One region of the Nitrincola iocasae genome, then DNA from elsewhere that is predicted to be linked to it. Evidence: predicted binding sites of a transcription regulator. Region 1 holds the regulator's gene; each other region holds the start of a gene.
The links. The regulator sigma-54, encoded in region 1, starts transcription at its own class of promoters, with help from an activator protein. The targets are predictions, from matches to a motif close to TGGCACNNNNNTTGCTNT.
Positions count from the first base shown of each region.

Region 2: the regulator sigma-54 is predicted to act here: its motif matches at 1,838-1,855, upstream of flgF (flagellar basal-body rod protein FlgF).
Region 3: the regulator sigma-54 is predicted to act here: its motif matches at 1,738-1,755, upstream of flgB (flagellar basal body rod protein FlgB).

Region 1 covers NZ_CP044222.1:3,001,821-3,007,438, reverse strand. The annotation lists gene rapZ (RNase adapter RapZ) at 1-422, opposite strand, end outside; gene F5I99_RS13805 (PTS sugar transporter subunit IIA) at 426-890, opposite strand; gene hpf (ribosome hibernation promoting factor) at 911-1,201, opposite strand; gene F5I99_RS13795 (RNA polymerase factor sigma-54) at 1,250-2,755, opposite strand; gene lptB (LPS export ABC transporter ATP-binding protein) at 2,795-3,523, opposite strand; gene lptA (lipopolysaccharide transport periplasmic protein LptA) at 3,526-4,038, opposite strand; gene lptC (LPS export ABC transporter periplasmic protein LptC) at 4,025-4,591, opposite strand; gene F5I99_RS13775 (KdsC family phosphatase) at 4,591-5,127, opposite strand; gene F5I99_RS13770 (KpsF/GutQ family sugar-phosphate isomerase) at 5,130-5,618, opposite strand, start outside.
Region 2 covers NZ_CP044222.1:3,316,917-3,322,534, reverse strand. The annotation lists gene F5I99_RS15300 (flagellar hook-basal body complex protein) at 1-1,634, shown strand, start outside; gene flgF (flagellar basal-body rod protein FlgF) at 1,913-2,656, shown strand; gene flgG (flagellar basal-body rod protein FlgG) at 2,675-3,460, shown strand; gene flgH (flagellar basal body L-ring protein FlgH) at 3,487-4,167, shown strand; gene F5I99_RS15280 (flagellar basal body P-ring protein FlgI) at 4,180-5,286, shown strand; gene flgJ (flagellar assembly peptidoglycan hydrolase FlgJ) at 5,288-5,618, shown strand, end outside.
Region 3 covers NZ_CP044222.1:3,322,720-3,328,337, forward strand. The annotation lists gene F5I99_RS15300 (flagellar hook-basal body complex protein) at 1-149, opposite strand, end outside; gene F5I99_RS15305 (flagellar hook assembly protein FlgD) at 164-835, opposite strand; gene flgC (flagellar basal body rod protein FlgC) at 858-1,292, opposite strand; gene flgB (flagellar basal body rod protein FlgB) at 1,295-1,699, opposite strand; gene F5I99_RS15320 (CheR family methyltransferase) at 1,848-2,687, opposite strand; gene F5I99_RS15325 (chemotaxis protein CheV) at 2,708-3,646, opposite strand; gene flgA (flagellar basal body P-ring formation chaperone FlgA) at 3,709-4,407, shown strand; gene flgM (flagellar biosynthesis anti-sigma factor FlgM) at 4,543-4,854, shown strand; gene flgN (flagellar protein FlgN) at 4,863-5,348, shown strand; tRNA gene F5I99_RS15345 (tRNA-Arg) at 5,404-5,479, shown strand; gene F5I99_RS15350 (cytochrome-c peroxidase) at 5,439-5,618, opposite strand, start outside.

The sequences.
Region 1 (5,618 bases):
GTATCAATGCGCATGTCGGCCAGGGTCGCGATGGGCTCCAGTAACACGCGTTCGTATTCAATTGCTTCACGTAATCCTGAGTGAGTGTCGGTGAGCGGGTGTTTGCGCCGGGTGGCACTGAAGCGTTTTAGCAACGTGGATTCTGATGCATCCAGATAGATGACTTCACAGCTCAGGTCACTGAATTGTTTGAGTTGTTCAAGTAACGCTGGAAAGCGTTCCAGGTTGCTGGTCAGGTTCCGGGCATCAATACTGACCGCTATTTTTGACGGGTTTCCCGTGGCCTCAGTCATTTGCTTGATCAGTTCGGGTAGTAAAATGGCTGGCAGGTTGTCGATGCAATAAAAGCCAGCATCTTCAAGTGCTTGCAATGCCGTGGTTTTACCTGAACCAGATCGACCACTCAAAATGACCAGCTTCACAGCTTAGGCCCCTTGCCTGGCAGCGTTCAGGAAGCGACTGTACAGCGTTGCTGCATCAGCAGCACTGCGCAGTGTTTCACGTATTTCAGACTGACTGAAAAGTTCGGCAAGCCCGGCCAGTGTCTGTAAATGCTCTGTAGCGGCATCTTCAGGTACTAGCAGGCAACAGAGAAGGTCGACTGGACGGTTGTCTATCGCGTTAAAATCAATCGGCTCTTTCAGGGTGACTAAGAGTGCGAGAGCTCGATTGCACCCAGCCAGACGACAGTGTGGGATCGCCACACCGTCGCCGATACCGGTACTACCGAGACGTTCACGATTGAGTAGGGCACTGAAGACATCTTCAACTTCCAGTTTATCGATCTCGGCGGCCAGAGCTTCGCTGGCGATTTCTAAAACACGTTTTTTACTTCCTGCATCAATATGACAAAGTGTCAGGGATTCAGTCAGTAGTTCGGATATAGGCATATGATAGTCAATACTAAAGGTTATTTATGAGATTTCATTTTTTCCTTGTGCTTAATGATCTGACGATCCAGTTTGTCGATCATGGCATCTATTGCAGCATACATGTCATCCTGTTCGGCTTGTGCAAATATTTCACCACCAGCTACATGTAAGTCAGCTTCAGCTTTCTGGCGCTGCTTCTCAACACTCAGGGTCACCTGTACGTTGGTAATATTGTCGAAATGACGCTCAAGACGCACGAATTTACTGCGCACATACTCATTTAATGCATCTGTCAGTTCTACGTGATGACCAGTTATATTGATCTGCATGGTTTCTCTCCTTAGTGCTGGTACGATAAGGTCGTACTCTATAGTTAATTAAAGCAGACGCTTGCGCTCATTAGAAGGCGGAATGCTTAGCGCTTCACGATATTTTGCAACGGTACGTCTCGCTACGTTGATTCCCTGCTCTTTCAGCAGTTGTGCGATCTTGTTATCGCTGAGGGGTTTGGCTGTATTTTCAGCAGAGATCAACTTTTTGATCAGCGCCCGGATAGCTGTAGATGAGGCGCCTTCACCATCAGCGGTATTGACCTGGCTGGAAAAGAAATATTTCAGCTCGAAAATACCTCTGGGGGTATGAATGAATTTTTGTGTGGTGACACGGGAAATGGTTGATTCATGCATGGACACCGCTTCGGCGATATCATGCAGCACCATGGGTTTCATGGCTTCATCACCTGTATCGAGAAAGTCACGCTGTCGCTCTACGATCTCAGTCGCCACTTTCAATAGCGTATCATTTCGGCTCAGTAAGCTTTTCAAAAACCAGCGGGCTTCCTGCAGATGGTTTTTCAGGTAAGTATTGTCTGCGCTACTGTCAGCGCGGCGGATCAAATCAGCGTACTGTGAGTTAATCCGCAGTTTCGGAGCGATATCGGGATTAAGGGATACAATCCACTCATCATGGATCTTGCGGACCATAACGTCAGGAATTACATATTCAGATTGGGTGGAACTGATCAGTGCGCCGGGTTTGGGGTTCAGTGATCGGATCAGATTGATGACATTATCTAACTCAACGTCATTTAGGCGCATTTTGCGCATCAGGGTTTTGTAGTCATGACTACCCAGCAGCGGAAGAAATTCCCGGCAAAGACGGATCGCTTGTTCACGCCACTCAATTGCATCAGGCAGTTGCTTGATCTGAATACACAGGCATTCACTCAGATCACGGGCTGCCACACCGGGTGGGTCAAACTGCTGAACCCGATGAAGTACCGCCAGAATTTCATCTTCATCTGCTTCCATGAACAGTTCCGGCTGTTGTGCCTGAAACTGTTCCAGAAGTTCTGCGGGGTCGCTACGCAGGTAGCCATCGGCATCAGTAGCATCGATAATGGCTTCCGCCACCATGTAATCCTGCTCACTCATGGGCGTTAAGTTCAGTTGCCAGATCAGATGATCCTGCAGAGTGTCTTCTCGGGTATCATTATCCTGATTGGGCCAGTCGCCTTCAGTAGCCGGGCCGGTACCTGAGCCTTGAGCCTGGAAGGTATCTTCCCAGTTGCTGTCAGTGGGCAAATCTTCCGGAATAGACTCATTCCAGTCATTATCTGCTGCTGTGTCATCGCTCAGACTGTCTGAGGTTTCACTGTTACTGCTGAGTGCGGCCGTTTCTTTGTCTTCATAGGTTTCACCCACGTGCCCTTCGGCCGCGTCAGACTCTTCATCACTGACTTCCAGCAACGGGTTGCTGTCCAGCGCTTGCTGGATCTCCTGTTGCAGATCCAGAGTTGACAGCTGTAGCAGGCGGATAGCCTGTTGCAGCTGTGGCGTCATCGTGAGATGTTGGCCGATCTTGAGATGTAACGCTTGCTTCATATGCCGTTTAGATCACTTATTCAGAGGCAGGGATGGTGACTAGAGTTGGAACTGATCGCCCAGATAGGCGCTGCGAACCTGCTCATTACCCATTATGTCAGATGGACTGCCATCTGCAAGGATGGCGCCTTCACTCACTATGTAGGCACGTTCACAAATATCGAGGGTCTCACGAACATTGTGATCTGTTATGAGTATACCTATATTACGTTCCTGAAGATGCCGTATAGTTTGTTTAATGTCATTTACTGATATCGGATCAACACCGGCGAAAGGTTCATCAAGCAGAATGAAGCGGGGCTCCGTGGCCAATGCCCGGGCTATTTCCACGCGTCGACGCTCCCCCCCGGACAGCGCCATGCCAGGACTATTTCGTAGATGGGTAATATGGAATTCCTGTAACAATTCTTCCAGCAGTTGTGTGCGATCTGATTTGGATAATTCTTTGCGGGTTTCCAGAATAGCCATCAGGTTGTCACTAACGCTTAGTTTTCTGAAAACTGAAGCTTCTTGGGGCAGATAGCCTATGCCTTTTTTGGCACGGTTGTGCATGGGTAATTGGGTGATATCCTGCTGCGCAAGGCGAATATTGCCTTTGTCGGCATTAACCAGCCCTACAATCATATAGAAACAGGTTGTTTTGCCTGCGCCATTGGGACCCAGCAGACCCACTATCTCACCCTGATTGATACTTAGGGATACATCGCGAACAACATCGCGTCCTTTGTAGGACTTGGCCAGGTGCAGGGCTTCCAGTGTAGTTGTCATAGCTACTGATCGCCTTTCGGTTGAATGACCATTTGTACGCGCTGGCCATCCTGAGATTCACTTCTAAAGGCATCAACGACTGACTTGTCCATATCATAAACGATGCGCTCTCCAGTGAATTCATCAGCATCCTGCATGACGCGAGCGTTTTCTGTAATGGTTACTGTCTGATCGGGCACACGGTAATCCATACGCAAGCCGTAGGCTTTGGTTAGCGGTTGCTCGGCGCTGGCTTGTTGGTGAAATTCAGCTGGGGCACCGGTAGATAAAATTCTGGAAATGCTACCGGTATCATCACGGTGCATTTCGACACGTGAGCCCAGCATCAGCATGGTACCCTGACGTATCTCAACTGATCCGGTATATACAGCGATACCTGTAAGTTCGTTCATGCTGGCATGATCAGCAGAGACATAAATTGGCTGCTCCTGATCTTCAGGTAAAGCCTGAGCGGTCTGGCTTAGTATTACTAGAGCAGCGATCAGGCACCGCATTAACATTTTAGTAGGTCGCATAATATCCTCTTACGTCAGACAGCAGGTCTATACGGTGTTCTCTGAGCCACGCCTGCATGCCGATAGCATCAGTACGGTTAGTTCCCTGTTGAATCTGAACCGGGGCATCGGTTTCGGCATAATCATCCGGTGGCAGTAGTGTCATGACTGATGTCGTCAGTACCCAAGGTGTATCTGCTGCAGGATTATCAATAACCCTGACGTTTCCTGCAAGTTCAATCTTGCTTTCATCATCAAGCATGCTGCCCAAATCAGATGAAATCTGCGTATCACCACGTGTATCACGAGGCAGGGTGATCAATGGGCTGTTCAGCGTGATCAGCTCGGGCGCAGGGTAATGCTGCAGATGAGGTGATTGAATGATACTTGATACTTGCCCGTTTTCATCAAAGTCAGTGATGTAAGCATCACGGATAAAAAAATCCACCCGTTCCGGATCATTCGGATTACCTGTGAGGGTTTCGCTGGGACTGCCAAAAAAACCCCAGTACACCAGCGCCGCCAGTAATATAGCCAGACCTGTTATCAGCTTCAGACGGGCTGCATTTAGCATCAACGAAATTCCTCAATCAGGCCAGACAGTTTACCTTGAGCTGATAACAGTATTTCGCAGAACTCCCGTGCGGCACCTTGTCCACCACGACGGGTGGTGCACCAGTCAGCTTCTTTACAGACCACGGGATGACCATTGGGAACCGATGCGCCAAAAGCGACAGTGATAATAGCCGCCAAATCAGGCAGATCATCACCTATATAGGCTGTAGTGGTTGCGCTGTCTCCACTTTCCTGCCAGATCTCTTCCAGAGCGGTCAGCTTGTCTTCTCGCCCCTGTAGCAGCCAGTCAACACCCAGTGCTTTGGCGCGCATACTGACTTGGGATGAGCTGCGTCCGGTGATAATGGCTGTCTTGATGCCGGCTTTCTGCAGCAGTTTCAATCCCAGACCATCCAGGGTGTTGAAGGCTTTAATTTCCTGGCCATCGGGCAAAAAATACAATGAGCCATCGGTCAGTATGCCATCCACATCGAATACTGCCAGCCGTATGGCTTGCAAGCGTTGTTTCAGTTCATCGGACAGGATTTCAGTCATGGTCAGATAACTCCGGCTTTAAGCAGGTCATGCATGTTCAGTGCACCGGCGAGTTGGCCTTGGTGATCTGTGATCAACAGCGCATTAATTTTACGTTCCTGCATGATTTTCAGTGCTTCTGCAGCCAGTGAACCAGTTTTTAATGTGGTTCCACCTGGGGTCATAACGTCTGCAATCGAGGTGTTTTTAAGATCAATTTCCTGATCCAGAGTGCGGCGCAGGTCACCATCGGTGAAAATACCCAAGAGTTCACCGGTTGCATTGGTTACCGCGGTCATGCCCAGGCGTTTCTGAGTAACCTCGAGCAGCGCTTCACGTATTGATGTATTCACCGTGACCTGAGGGATGTTTTCACCGGCATGCATAATGTCATCCACGCGCAACAGCAGCTGTCTACCCAGGCTGCCACCTGGATGGGAAAAGGCAAAGTCTTCGGGGCTGAAACCGCGTGCTTCCAAGAGTGCAATCGCCAGGGCATCACCCATGACCAG
Region 2 (5,618 bases), 320 kb from region 1:
AGGAAGGTCAGATCGTTTCCAAAACGGGTAAGTTTTTGCAGGGTTATGGTCTGGATGCTGATGGCAATCGCTTGCCAATTGGTAATTTGGAAGTGTCGCAAAAAGAAAGTCCACCTAAAGCCACAGAGTCGATCGATCTATCGTTTAATATCGATGACAGGGCGGATTCATCAACCTTATTGCCTGAATATAATAAGGATGAGCCGGGTTCCTTTACTTATACCACTACCGTCAGAAGTTTTGACAGCTTAGGTAATGAGCAAACCGTTAAGTTTAACTTTGCTGAGCAGCGTCCTGTGCGACAGCAGTACGCATATGATGTAACTGGCCTGACAAACTTTACCATATCGGGTGTTACCTTAGACAGTGTTACGGATTTTGTCGCTGGGGAGTTGGTTGATAATCCCCCAGATAATAAACGTTCAGCATTGGCAGCAGTTGATCCACGAATTGATCTAAACAGTATTCGGTATGATGGAACAGAGCTTTCTTTTGAGTTGAAAGCAGCAGAAACTGATACTGGAGGGATGCGTGTTACTGATACATCCGCTCCCTTAATCCCGACGGTGGAGCAAAAACGTGATGCAAATGAGGTCCGTACCTATGATCTGGCGTTTACAGGGAGCCCCGCGGGAACAATTGAGATAGGCGGTGTTACGGTCCCTATAACGGCGGGGCAGACACACACAGAGATAGCTCAGGCAATCAAAACCCGTGAACCACAGATTTTAGATCGTAATCCTGATATTGAAGCCATTTTTATTAATGATGATGGTGTTAATCCACCGCAAGTCGAAATTCGCTTCAAGGCTGACGTTGGTGAAGTGGCTGCAAATCGCTATCAACCGATAATCTCCAATACCGTCGCCGCTGCTCAAATTGATTTTGGTACAGCGACTGCTAGCGGTGTTGCATCGGCTATCGCTGATCCGGATGAGCATGTTGTTGGTGATAATAGTTATCAGGGTAAATACCGCTTGTATGGTTACCTGAATAATGAAGAGTTGCTTGATCTTGGTAAGCTTCAGGATCCTGGTGCAGGTTCTGAAACCGAGCCTGGCCCTATTCTCATTTCATTCAATCCGCGTAGTGGTTTGCTGGATGGTATTAATGTGTTTGGCAGCGATGGTTCCTTTACCCCAGGTACGCAAGTACCTGCAATTACCATCAGTGGTGCAGATCCAGCCAACCCTCTGACAGAAATTCGTCTGGATCTAACCAACTCTACACAATTTGCATCGGCTTCAATTGTTAAGAATCAGCAGCAGGACGGTTATACTAAAGGGGATTTGATTGGGGTGACGTTTGCGCCAACAGGGGAAATGGTGGCTTCATTCAGCAATGGACAGAACCAGTCTCTGGGTGTGGTGGCCTTCGCTACCTTTGAAAATCAGGATGGGTTACGTCCAGCGGGTGATACGGAATGGATAGCAACTCTTGAATCCGGTAATGCTATTCTTAACCCCCCGGGTACAGGCTTAAATGGTACGCTGCGTTCAGCGGCATTGGAGCAGGCAAACGTAGACCTGTCGACTGAGTTGGTTAACCTGATTCAGGCGCAGCGTAACTTCCAGGCTAGCTCTAAAACGCTGGAAACAGCTAACAATATCACTCAGAATATTCTGAATATTTAATAGTAGAGCAGGCACCTGAATTTGTAGGAGCTCACCCTGTGAGCGAAGATATAAATCGTCCAGAGACTGGGCTCCTACACATGGTTCCATATACCTGTAGGAGCCCAGTCTCTGGGCGATTTTTCGCTACATCATATTGTCGCCCGGAGACCGGGCTCCTACAACACCTTTTCCCTTCTCAGCTACTCCGTTAAATACACACCTGGCACACGAATTGCAATATATCCTGTAGTCCCGATAAAAGCGGCAAGCGTCTACCGCCGTACAGAGGAGAGGTAATGGATAAAGTATTGTATGTAGCCATGACCGGTGCGCGCGAAAATATGAATGCGCAGCAGATCCGGGCCAACAATCTGGCTAATGTCACTACCACCGGCTTTAAACAGGATTTTGAGCAGGCACGTTCTATGAGGGTAATGGGTGACGGTTATGCATCACGCGTCTATTCAATGGCCGAGTCCCCCGGGACCAATCGAGCATCTGGAACGTTGCAGCAAACCGGGCGGGATCTGGATATTGCCGTAGTGGGAGGGGCTTGGCTTGCTGTGCAGGCACCGGATGGTACAGAAGGTTACACGCGTGCGGGTGAGCTGCAAATCAATGCCGCGAACCAGCTGGTTACTGGCAGTGGTTTGCCGGTTATGGGTGTAGGTGGTGCTCCGATTGTCATTCCGCCCGCTGAAAAAATTGAAATTGCTAATGATGGTGCTATCAGTATTCGGCCGGTTGGTGATGATGCCGTAGGGTTAGTGCTAGTCGATGCAATTAAAGTAGTTGAACTGGATCCGGCTACCTCTTTTAAAGGAACCGAAGGATTAATGCGCACTAATGACTTGCAGCCGTTGCCACCGGCACAGAATGCGCAAATTCGATCAGGCTACTTGGAAAGCAGTAATGTCAATGCCGTTGAAGAGTTAACTGCGATCATCACCCTGTCACGTCAGTATGAGATTCAGGTCAAGATGATGAAAACTGCTGAAGAGAATTCCAGTGCTGCAGCCAGTGTGCTGCAGATGAGCTGATAACAGGAGAATAAGATTATGCATGGTGCATTACATGTCGCAAAAACAGGTCTCAGCGCACAGGATACCAACTTACGGGTAATCTCCAATAACCTGGCTAACGTCAGTACCGTTGGGTTCAAGAAAGATCGTGCTGTGTTCGAAGATCTGCTCTATCAGATTCGTCGTCAGCCTGGCGCTCAAAATGCTGCAGATGCGCAATTGCCTTCAGGTCTGCAGTTGGGTCACGGTGTTCGTACCGTTAGTACTCAGAAAATGTTTGATACGGGCGACTTGCAGATTACTGATCGTACCTTTGATGTGGCGATTAATGGCCGAGGTTTTTTTCAGGTATTGCAGCCGAATGGTGATACTGCCTACACCCGTAATGGCCAGTTCCATCTTAATGGTGATGGACAGATTGTAACCGCCGAAGGCTACCAGTTAGAGCCAGAGATAGCATTGCCTGGTGAAGTGGTGAACTTCAGTGTGGGTGTTGATGGTACGGTGACCGCCGTCATCGCAGGTGATCCTAATCCGCAGGTATTGGGACAGATCGAACTGGCTGACTTCGTTAATCCGGAAGGTTTGCAGGCTGTAGGTCAGAATCTGTTTATTGAAACTGCCGCCAGTGGTCCAGCAAACGTGCTGAACCCGGGTGAACAGGGTGTGGGTATTCTAAAACAGGGTATGTTGGAAGGATCCAACGTCAATGCGGTAGAAGAGTTGGTGAATATGATCACCACTCAGCGTGCTTATGAAATCAATTCCAAAGTCATATCTACAGCCGATCAGATGCTGTCCTTTGCCACACAGCAGCTTTAATGAGTCGGGCATAAGAGGTTAGGGTGATGAAACGTGTAATAAGACTTTCCTTGGTAACAGCTGGTTTGTTGGTGTTGGCTGGCTGCGTGAACAAAGCCCCCAAGCCAGACAATCCTTACTATGCACCCGTACAAATGCCCAGCTTCGAAACGCCCAAACCGATCAATGGCGCTATTTACCATGCGTCAACCAGCCGCGACATTTACAGCGATGGTCGGGCACATCGGGTAGGCGATATTATCACTATTAATCTGTCAGAAACCACGCAGTCTTCCAAGCAGTCGAGTACCAGTATTGATAAGAGCACGGATATCAATTTGCCAGTCCCCAATGTTATGGGGCAGCCGCTAACTATTGGCGGACGTGAGTTGTCAGCAGGTGTGAGCGGTGAAACCGAATTTGAAGGAGATTCTAGCTCCAAAATGAGTAATCAGTTGAGTGGCAATATTACTGTCACCGTGCAGGAAATTTATCCCAACGGTGTGATGCTGGTGCGTGGAGAGAAATGGCTGACCTTGAATCAGGGTGATGAGTATATTCGAATCAGCGGGTTGGTTCGGCCTCAAGACATTACGGCTGATAATTCGCTCGATTCAACACGTCTGGCGGATGCACGTATTACCTACAGTGGCACGGGAGCTACGGCTGATGCCAATGTGATGGGTTGGCTGGGTCGTTTCTTTATCAGCGCACTGATGCCCTTTTAAGAGGATAAGAATATGAAAAAAATCATCTTGTTGGCGATTATCCTTCTGTTCAGCATCGAATCAGCGTTGGGAAACACCTATACCTCTCGGTTGAAAGATCTGGTCGATGTGTCCGGCGTACGAAACAACCAGCTGGTAGGTTATGGTCTGGTTGTGGGGTTGGATGGAACCGGGGATAGCCGCGCAAATTTCACCTCACAGACGTTTCGGAATTTGTTGAATAACATGGGGGTCGTTATGCCGGCCAACGTTAACCCACAGTCAAAAAATATAGCCGCTGTAGCGATTCATGCCGACCTGCCACCCTTTGCCAAGCCGGGACAGACTATCGATATCACCGTATCCACCATCGGCGATGCAGGCAGTCTGCGCGGTGGTTCATTATTAATGGCTCCGATGAAAGGTGCTGATGGTCAGGTCTATGCGATGGCACAAGGAAGTCTGATCGTAGCGGGTTTTGGTGCCGAAGGTCGTGATGGCTCACGTATCTCAGTGAACGTGCCCAGTGTTGGGCGTATCCCCAATGGGGCTACCGTAGAGCGTGAGGTAGTGAGTGGTTTTAGCCAGGGCGATAGCCTGACACTGAACCTGAAAACACCAGATTTCACTACAGCACGTACCATTTCCGATCAGATTAATGGTTTGCTTGGGCCGCAAGTGGCTGCAGCAATGGATTCAACCTCCATACGTGTACGTGCGCCGCGTGATCCGTCGCAACGTGTTACTTTTTTGTCAGTGCTGGAAAATCTGCAGATTCAGACAGCGGAAGAAACCGCTAAAGTGATTATTAACTCGCGCACCGGCACCATCGTTATCGGTCAGCATGTGCGTGTATCGCCCGTGGCGATTACCCATGGTGGCCTGACTGTATCGATTACAGAAGAGTTCGATGTGGACCAGCCGGATGCGTTGGCGGGCGGCCGTACAGTGGTGACACCACGTACCGGTATCGAAATAGATGAAGGTTCCGGGCGAATGTTTGAGTTTGCTCCAGGTGCCTCCTTGCAGGACATCGTGGAAGCAGTCAATAATGTCGGCGCAGCCCCCGGTGATTTAATGGCCATACTGGAAGCTCTGAAGCAGGCCGGTGCGCTCAGAGCTGAGTTAGTGGTAATCTGACATGGTTAATAACAAGCCCGCCGTGGCGACACAAAATCCGCAGTTTTATACCGAGCTGAATCAACTCAGTGAGCTGCGTCGCCGTGCGGGTGATGATGAACAGGGTGCACTGCGTGAAGTCGCGCAGCAGTTTGAACAGATATTCATGAACATGATGCTGAAAAGCATGCGTGATGCCAATGCCGCCTTTGGTGAAGATAACCCCTTCAACAGTAACAGTACCCGTTTCTTCCAGGATATGTATGACCAGCAGATGACGTTGGATCTGGCGCAAAGTAGTACGCTGGGGCTAGCCGATGTTATGGTGCGTCAGCTCAGCCAGCATTCTGGCA
Region 3 (5,618 bases), 320 kb from region 1:
GCACCCACAACTGCTGTGGCGTAAATATCAGCAAACTCAGTACGTGAGGATTTAAAGCCAGTGGTACTGACGTTAGCTATATTGTTACCGGTCACATCCAACATGGTGGAGGCTGCTTTTAAACCAGTAATCGCTGTATTGAATGACATGACGTTATCCTCACTTACCCTAGCTGTTTAACATCGCTGAAATCGATGCTACCAATTGCTGTATTCACTTTCATACCGATACCATTTTGACCCAGTGACACACTGTTCACGGTAAAGGGTAACCAGGTATCAACCTGTGTATATTTTTCTCCGTCGTAGGCCTCAGCTATCATCTGATAATTTCCCGGAGGCACTTCTTCAGAAGCATTCCAGACAAAGCTGCGCTCACCCGCCTGGGTCTGTCCCATATTCACCTGATCTACCAAGGCTCCCCCCTGATCGTAGATAGACACGCGCAGATCCGTAGTGTTGCTTTCCAGATTAACCGTGCCTGGCAACGCCCCGCCCTGTTGAGTCATCTGGGCTATATCCGTATTAATAAATACCCGCTGACCAACCATCGACGAGGCCTGTAAAGCACTTTGACTACTCAACAAACTATTACTCATGGTTTGAAAGGTGCTTGACATTTCTGCCATCGATTCAACCATGGTCATACTGGAAATCTGCTGCATAAATTCACCAGAATCGGCCGGACTGGTCGGATCCTGATTTTGTAATTGCGCAATCATCAGCTTCATGAACATTTGACTATCGTCATTCCCTTCAGCTTTCTTGGTTGAGCTCTGCTGATTGGCTTGATTGATCTGTTCAAAGATGTTGGGGGTGGTATTAATCGTACTCATGACGATATCCTCTAATTCAAGCTTACTGACCCAGTGTCAGGGTTTTCTGCAGCATCTGCTTTGCCGTATTCATTACATCAGTATTGATCTGGAAGGAGCGTGATGCTGATATCATATCGGCCATCTCCTCCACCACATTTACATTCGGGTAGTACACATATCCTTGCTCATCTGACAGCGGGTGGTCTGGCTCATAGGCCATGCGCGGCTGAGCCTGGCTTTCAACTATGCCTAATACTTGCACACCCTGCCCAGGCACCAATCCAGAATCTGCTGAGCGCAGCTCACCGGCATCCGGTGCTTTCAGTGAAAAAACCGGATGCCGGGCTCGGTAAGTTTCTCCCTCACTGGAGCTGACACTCTGTGCATTGGCCATATTACTAGCCGTGGTATTCAAACGAATGCTCTGAGCACTCATGGCTGAGCCGGAAATACTGAATACATTAGACAGTGACATACTTACTCACCCTTAACGGCTTTACGTAGACCGGAAAACTTGCTGTTCAAAAATTCAAAACTAGCCTGATAACGCAAAGCATTATCAGTATATCGTGCCATTTCTTCCTGCACTTCAACCGTATTGCCATCGACGGCAGGCTGCAATGGGTTACGGAACATCAAATCAGCCGCAAAATCAGGGTCAGCCAACTGCTGTTTATGCCCATTCTGAGTCACTGCCATTTTCAATGGCGATTGCTGATCTCCCATTGCGCCACTCAACGCCGCACGAAAATCGATATCTCTGGCTTTAAAATTAGGGGTATCAGCATTGGCAATGTTATTCGCTATCACCTCAGCACGCCGCGCACGCAACGTTAATGCGTCTGCGTGTATTCCCAGTGCTGAATCAAAACTTATTGCCATGTTTGCCACCTAACTCAAAAAACTGCTTTGAACCAAATAAAGCAAACACTGTGCCAAAAATCAAAAAACCCGCTATTGCGGGCTTCGAGAACTACAGGTGATGATGATCAGATCAAAAGCGGCAAAGGGCTGCCACCCGAGCGGCAACTCAAACCGCCTGATAGATAATGCCAGGGCGGCAATGAATCATTTTATACAGCTCAGGCAGCCCGGATAGAGACTCGGAAGCCCCCAGAATTAAATAGCCACCGGGTTTGAGCTGCTTATGAATTTTACGCAATATGTCGTTCTTTACATCTGACGAGAAATAGATCAATACATTGCGACAAAAGACAATATCAAACTGCCCTAACGTCGAGTACTGTCCGAGCAAATTCAAGCTTTGAAAACGCACACGATTGCGTATTTCAGTCTTGATCTGCCAACTCCCTTCGGAGGATTTAGTAAAGAAACGCGTCAAGCGATCCTGTGATAGCCCTCGTCCCAGCGCCAGCATCTCATACTCACCCTTGCGGGCCTGATCGAGCACTGTGGAGGCGATGTCGGTGGCGACAATTTCCTGGCCACTGGAAAATGCACTGGATTTAGTCTGGCGAAACTCTTCAATCACCATACTGATAGAGTAAGGCTCCTGGCCGGTTGAACAAGCTGCCGACCAGATACGTAGCTTCTGAAAACTTTTGCCATCACTCAATTCAGGCAGGAGTTTGTTTTTTAATATTTCATAGGGGTGAATATCACGAAACCACAGGGTTTCGTTGGTGGTCATAGCATCAATGACCTGCTCTTTAATAGTTGAATTACCTGGTTGATTGAGTCGGCGAATCAGCTCAGAAAGACTGCCATAGCCCTCTTTCTGCATGATTCGACTGAGGCGGCTCTGTACCAAATACTGCTTGTGCTCTGCCAGCAAAATACCACAGCTTTTTTCCAGAAACTGACTGAATCCTCTGAACTCTTCAGAAGTAATGCTGAATCCGCTTTTCACTCAATTCTACCTATCAGGTGTCAGTGCTTATTAACAGCATTGATGCGCTTGACGACTACTGAAGCCAAGTCATCCGGGTTAAATTTAGCCAGAAAACCATCGGCTCCAACCTTTTTTACCATCGAGACATTAAAGCCACCACTCAGAGAGGTATGCAGAATGACATGCAACTTATCCATACGGGTATCACCGCGAACCATTGAGGTCAGGGTATAACCATCCATTTCCGGCATTTCGATATCAGAAATCAACATCAAAAAGTAGTCAGGGACATCAACGTCCCGATCGGCCATGTCTTTGAGTATCTGCCAAGCCTGACGACCATTGTTAGCTACAGTAACCTTAAGTCCCAAACCTTCAAGACTTCGAATCATTTGATTACGGGCAACCTGAGAGTCATCACAAATCATAACCCGGTACTGCTCGGCCTTGGTTTTCATTTCTTTAGTGGCAATATCACCACTGACATCGGTTGAGGCGGGGTAGATATCAGCCAAAATTTGCTCAACATCAATAATTTCGATGAGTTTTCCTTCAAATTCAAACACCGCTGTCAGGTAATTATCTGACCCAATTTCAGCAGGGGGAGCCATAATCTGATCCCAGTTGGTATTCAGAATGCGGTCGACCTTTCGAACCAGAAAGGCCAGAGTGCGCTTGTTGTACTCAGCAACAATCAAAAAGCAGCTACGCTCCTCTTCCGCTGGCACTGGCGGTCGACCGATAGCTTCAGACAAATCGAGTACGGGTATGGTCTCGCCACGTATGTGTGCCATACCTTTGATAACCGAGGTTTTTCGGGGCACTTCGGTGAGTTCCGGACACTGTAAAACCTCACGCACTTTGAACACGTTAATGCCATAACGCTGCGAGGTTTCAAGACCAAATAACAGAAGCTCAAGACGGTTCTGACCGACCATCTGTGTCCGAAGGTTTACACTATCCAATATACCTGACATGATTCAATAAACCTCAAGCCTACTTAAACAGAGTTGCATCTCCCCGATGGAACAGGAAACGCGTGAATACTGTTAATTTAACACTAGTTGCATTGTTTTTGGTTAATTTTTTGGCTGCAACTGCGGCTAACGCTAGAATGCTGCCTGAAGATATCGAACAACAGGTTCATGACACCCTCATTCATGAGTTTAACACACGATTACCAGAAAGCCGGATTGAAGCAACAATTAATCCTGTAAATCCTGCTCTGGACCTGCCCCGCTGCCAGGCACCACTCGAAATCAGCCTACCGTTTAACAGTGGTCAGCGGGTTACAGCGAAAGTAACCTGCCACACTCCCTCTTTCTGGAGCTTGTTTGTTACCGCCCAAGTAAGCCAACTCGTTGATGTCATTGTGACAAGTCGCCCCTTATCTCGCAACAGCCGCATAGCACCTTCTGACATACGCTTAGTCGAGCAGAATGTGATACGCATGAATGGTGATTATTTCACTCGCGAGCAGGATGTTGTCGGTAAGCAGGTCAGGCGCCCAATGGGCAGCGACGAGGTTATCTCGTCGCGCATGATTGAACGTGCACTGGCTGTATCCCGGGGCGATCAGGTATCACTTGAGTCCAGGCGCGGATCGCTGGTTATCAGAACCTCAGGCATAGCGCTGGAGGATGGCCTGACAGGCGAGCAAATACGCGTCAAAAACGAACAAACCGGCATAGAGATACGTGCAGTCATCACTGCCCCAGGTGTTGTTCAGGTACCTTAATAGCCTGTTTTTGCTATACTGTGTGAATTCATGCTGTGCAGCCGCAAAAATATTAAAAAAACATTAAAGAAACATTAAAGAAAATAAACGGCTGACCGATAACTACAGCATAACCAGATTACGAGGTGATTCAGGATGGCTATTGAACTGAACGGCCTGTCCTCAAACCAGACGACAGCCGCCCGCGGCAAACAGGCAGAACAAACATCTGCCAAGCCCGAAAACAAGGGTAATGCTGACAATACACACGCATCTAAAGCGGATACTGTTCGTCTTAGTGATGCAGCACAGGCTCTGCAGTCCGCCAGATTACAGGCTGATGACAGCTCGGATTTTAATGCCGAAAAAGTGGCTGAGATAAAAGCCGCTATTGCAGATGGTAGCTACAATATCAGCAATGAACGCGTTGCCGATAAACTATTACAGTTCGAAAAACTTTTTAGTTGATCAACTCTATGCCTACAAATCTCTATGAACAGTTTGCAACCCTGACTCATCAGGGTTGTTTGCTTTTCAGTTCGCTCCAAGAAATTCTTGAGCAAGAGCACGCGGTACTGGAACAGCGTGATCTTGAAGGACTAAAGCAAACTACCCGCAATAAGCATGACATACTGCTCAAGATTGAAAACAATATTCGCGAACGCAATCAGACATTAACACTGGCAGGCTTCTCGCCTTCTGAGGCCGGTTTTGAGAGCTTTTCCGCTGAGTTTCCTGCCTCCCTGCGTGAAGCTGTTTTAGCTGATTGGCTGCAACTAAAGCAACAGCTCCATAACGTTCGCGCAACCAGCAAACGTAACGAACAGATTCTATCCCGCAGCAAGCAAAACGTTGACCAGCTACTGGCCCTATTACAAGGACAGCAAGGCTCCAATGTGCTTTATGATCCGGCTGGCAGCAAAGGCAATTACGCAGCGCAACGTAGTATAGGTAAAGCCTAACCCCTCACACACTGGTCAGCCACCCCGATTCTCAGTACAATACCCGCCGCGCCTTCTCCCTGTAGTTCAACCGGATAGAACGGACCCCTCCTAAGGGTCAGATCGGGGTTCGAGTCCCTGCGGGGAGGCCAATAAATGTTCATAACGCTGATCCGTCAGGGTTTCCAGAAACGCCACTAAAGCATCTATACGCCGATCATCCAGTCCGGGGCCCGTTTCCAGCTCTTCCAGAGAGATATTTTCAGCTATTTCAGGCTCTTGCCAAGGCTC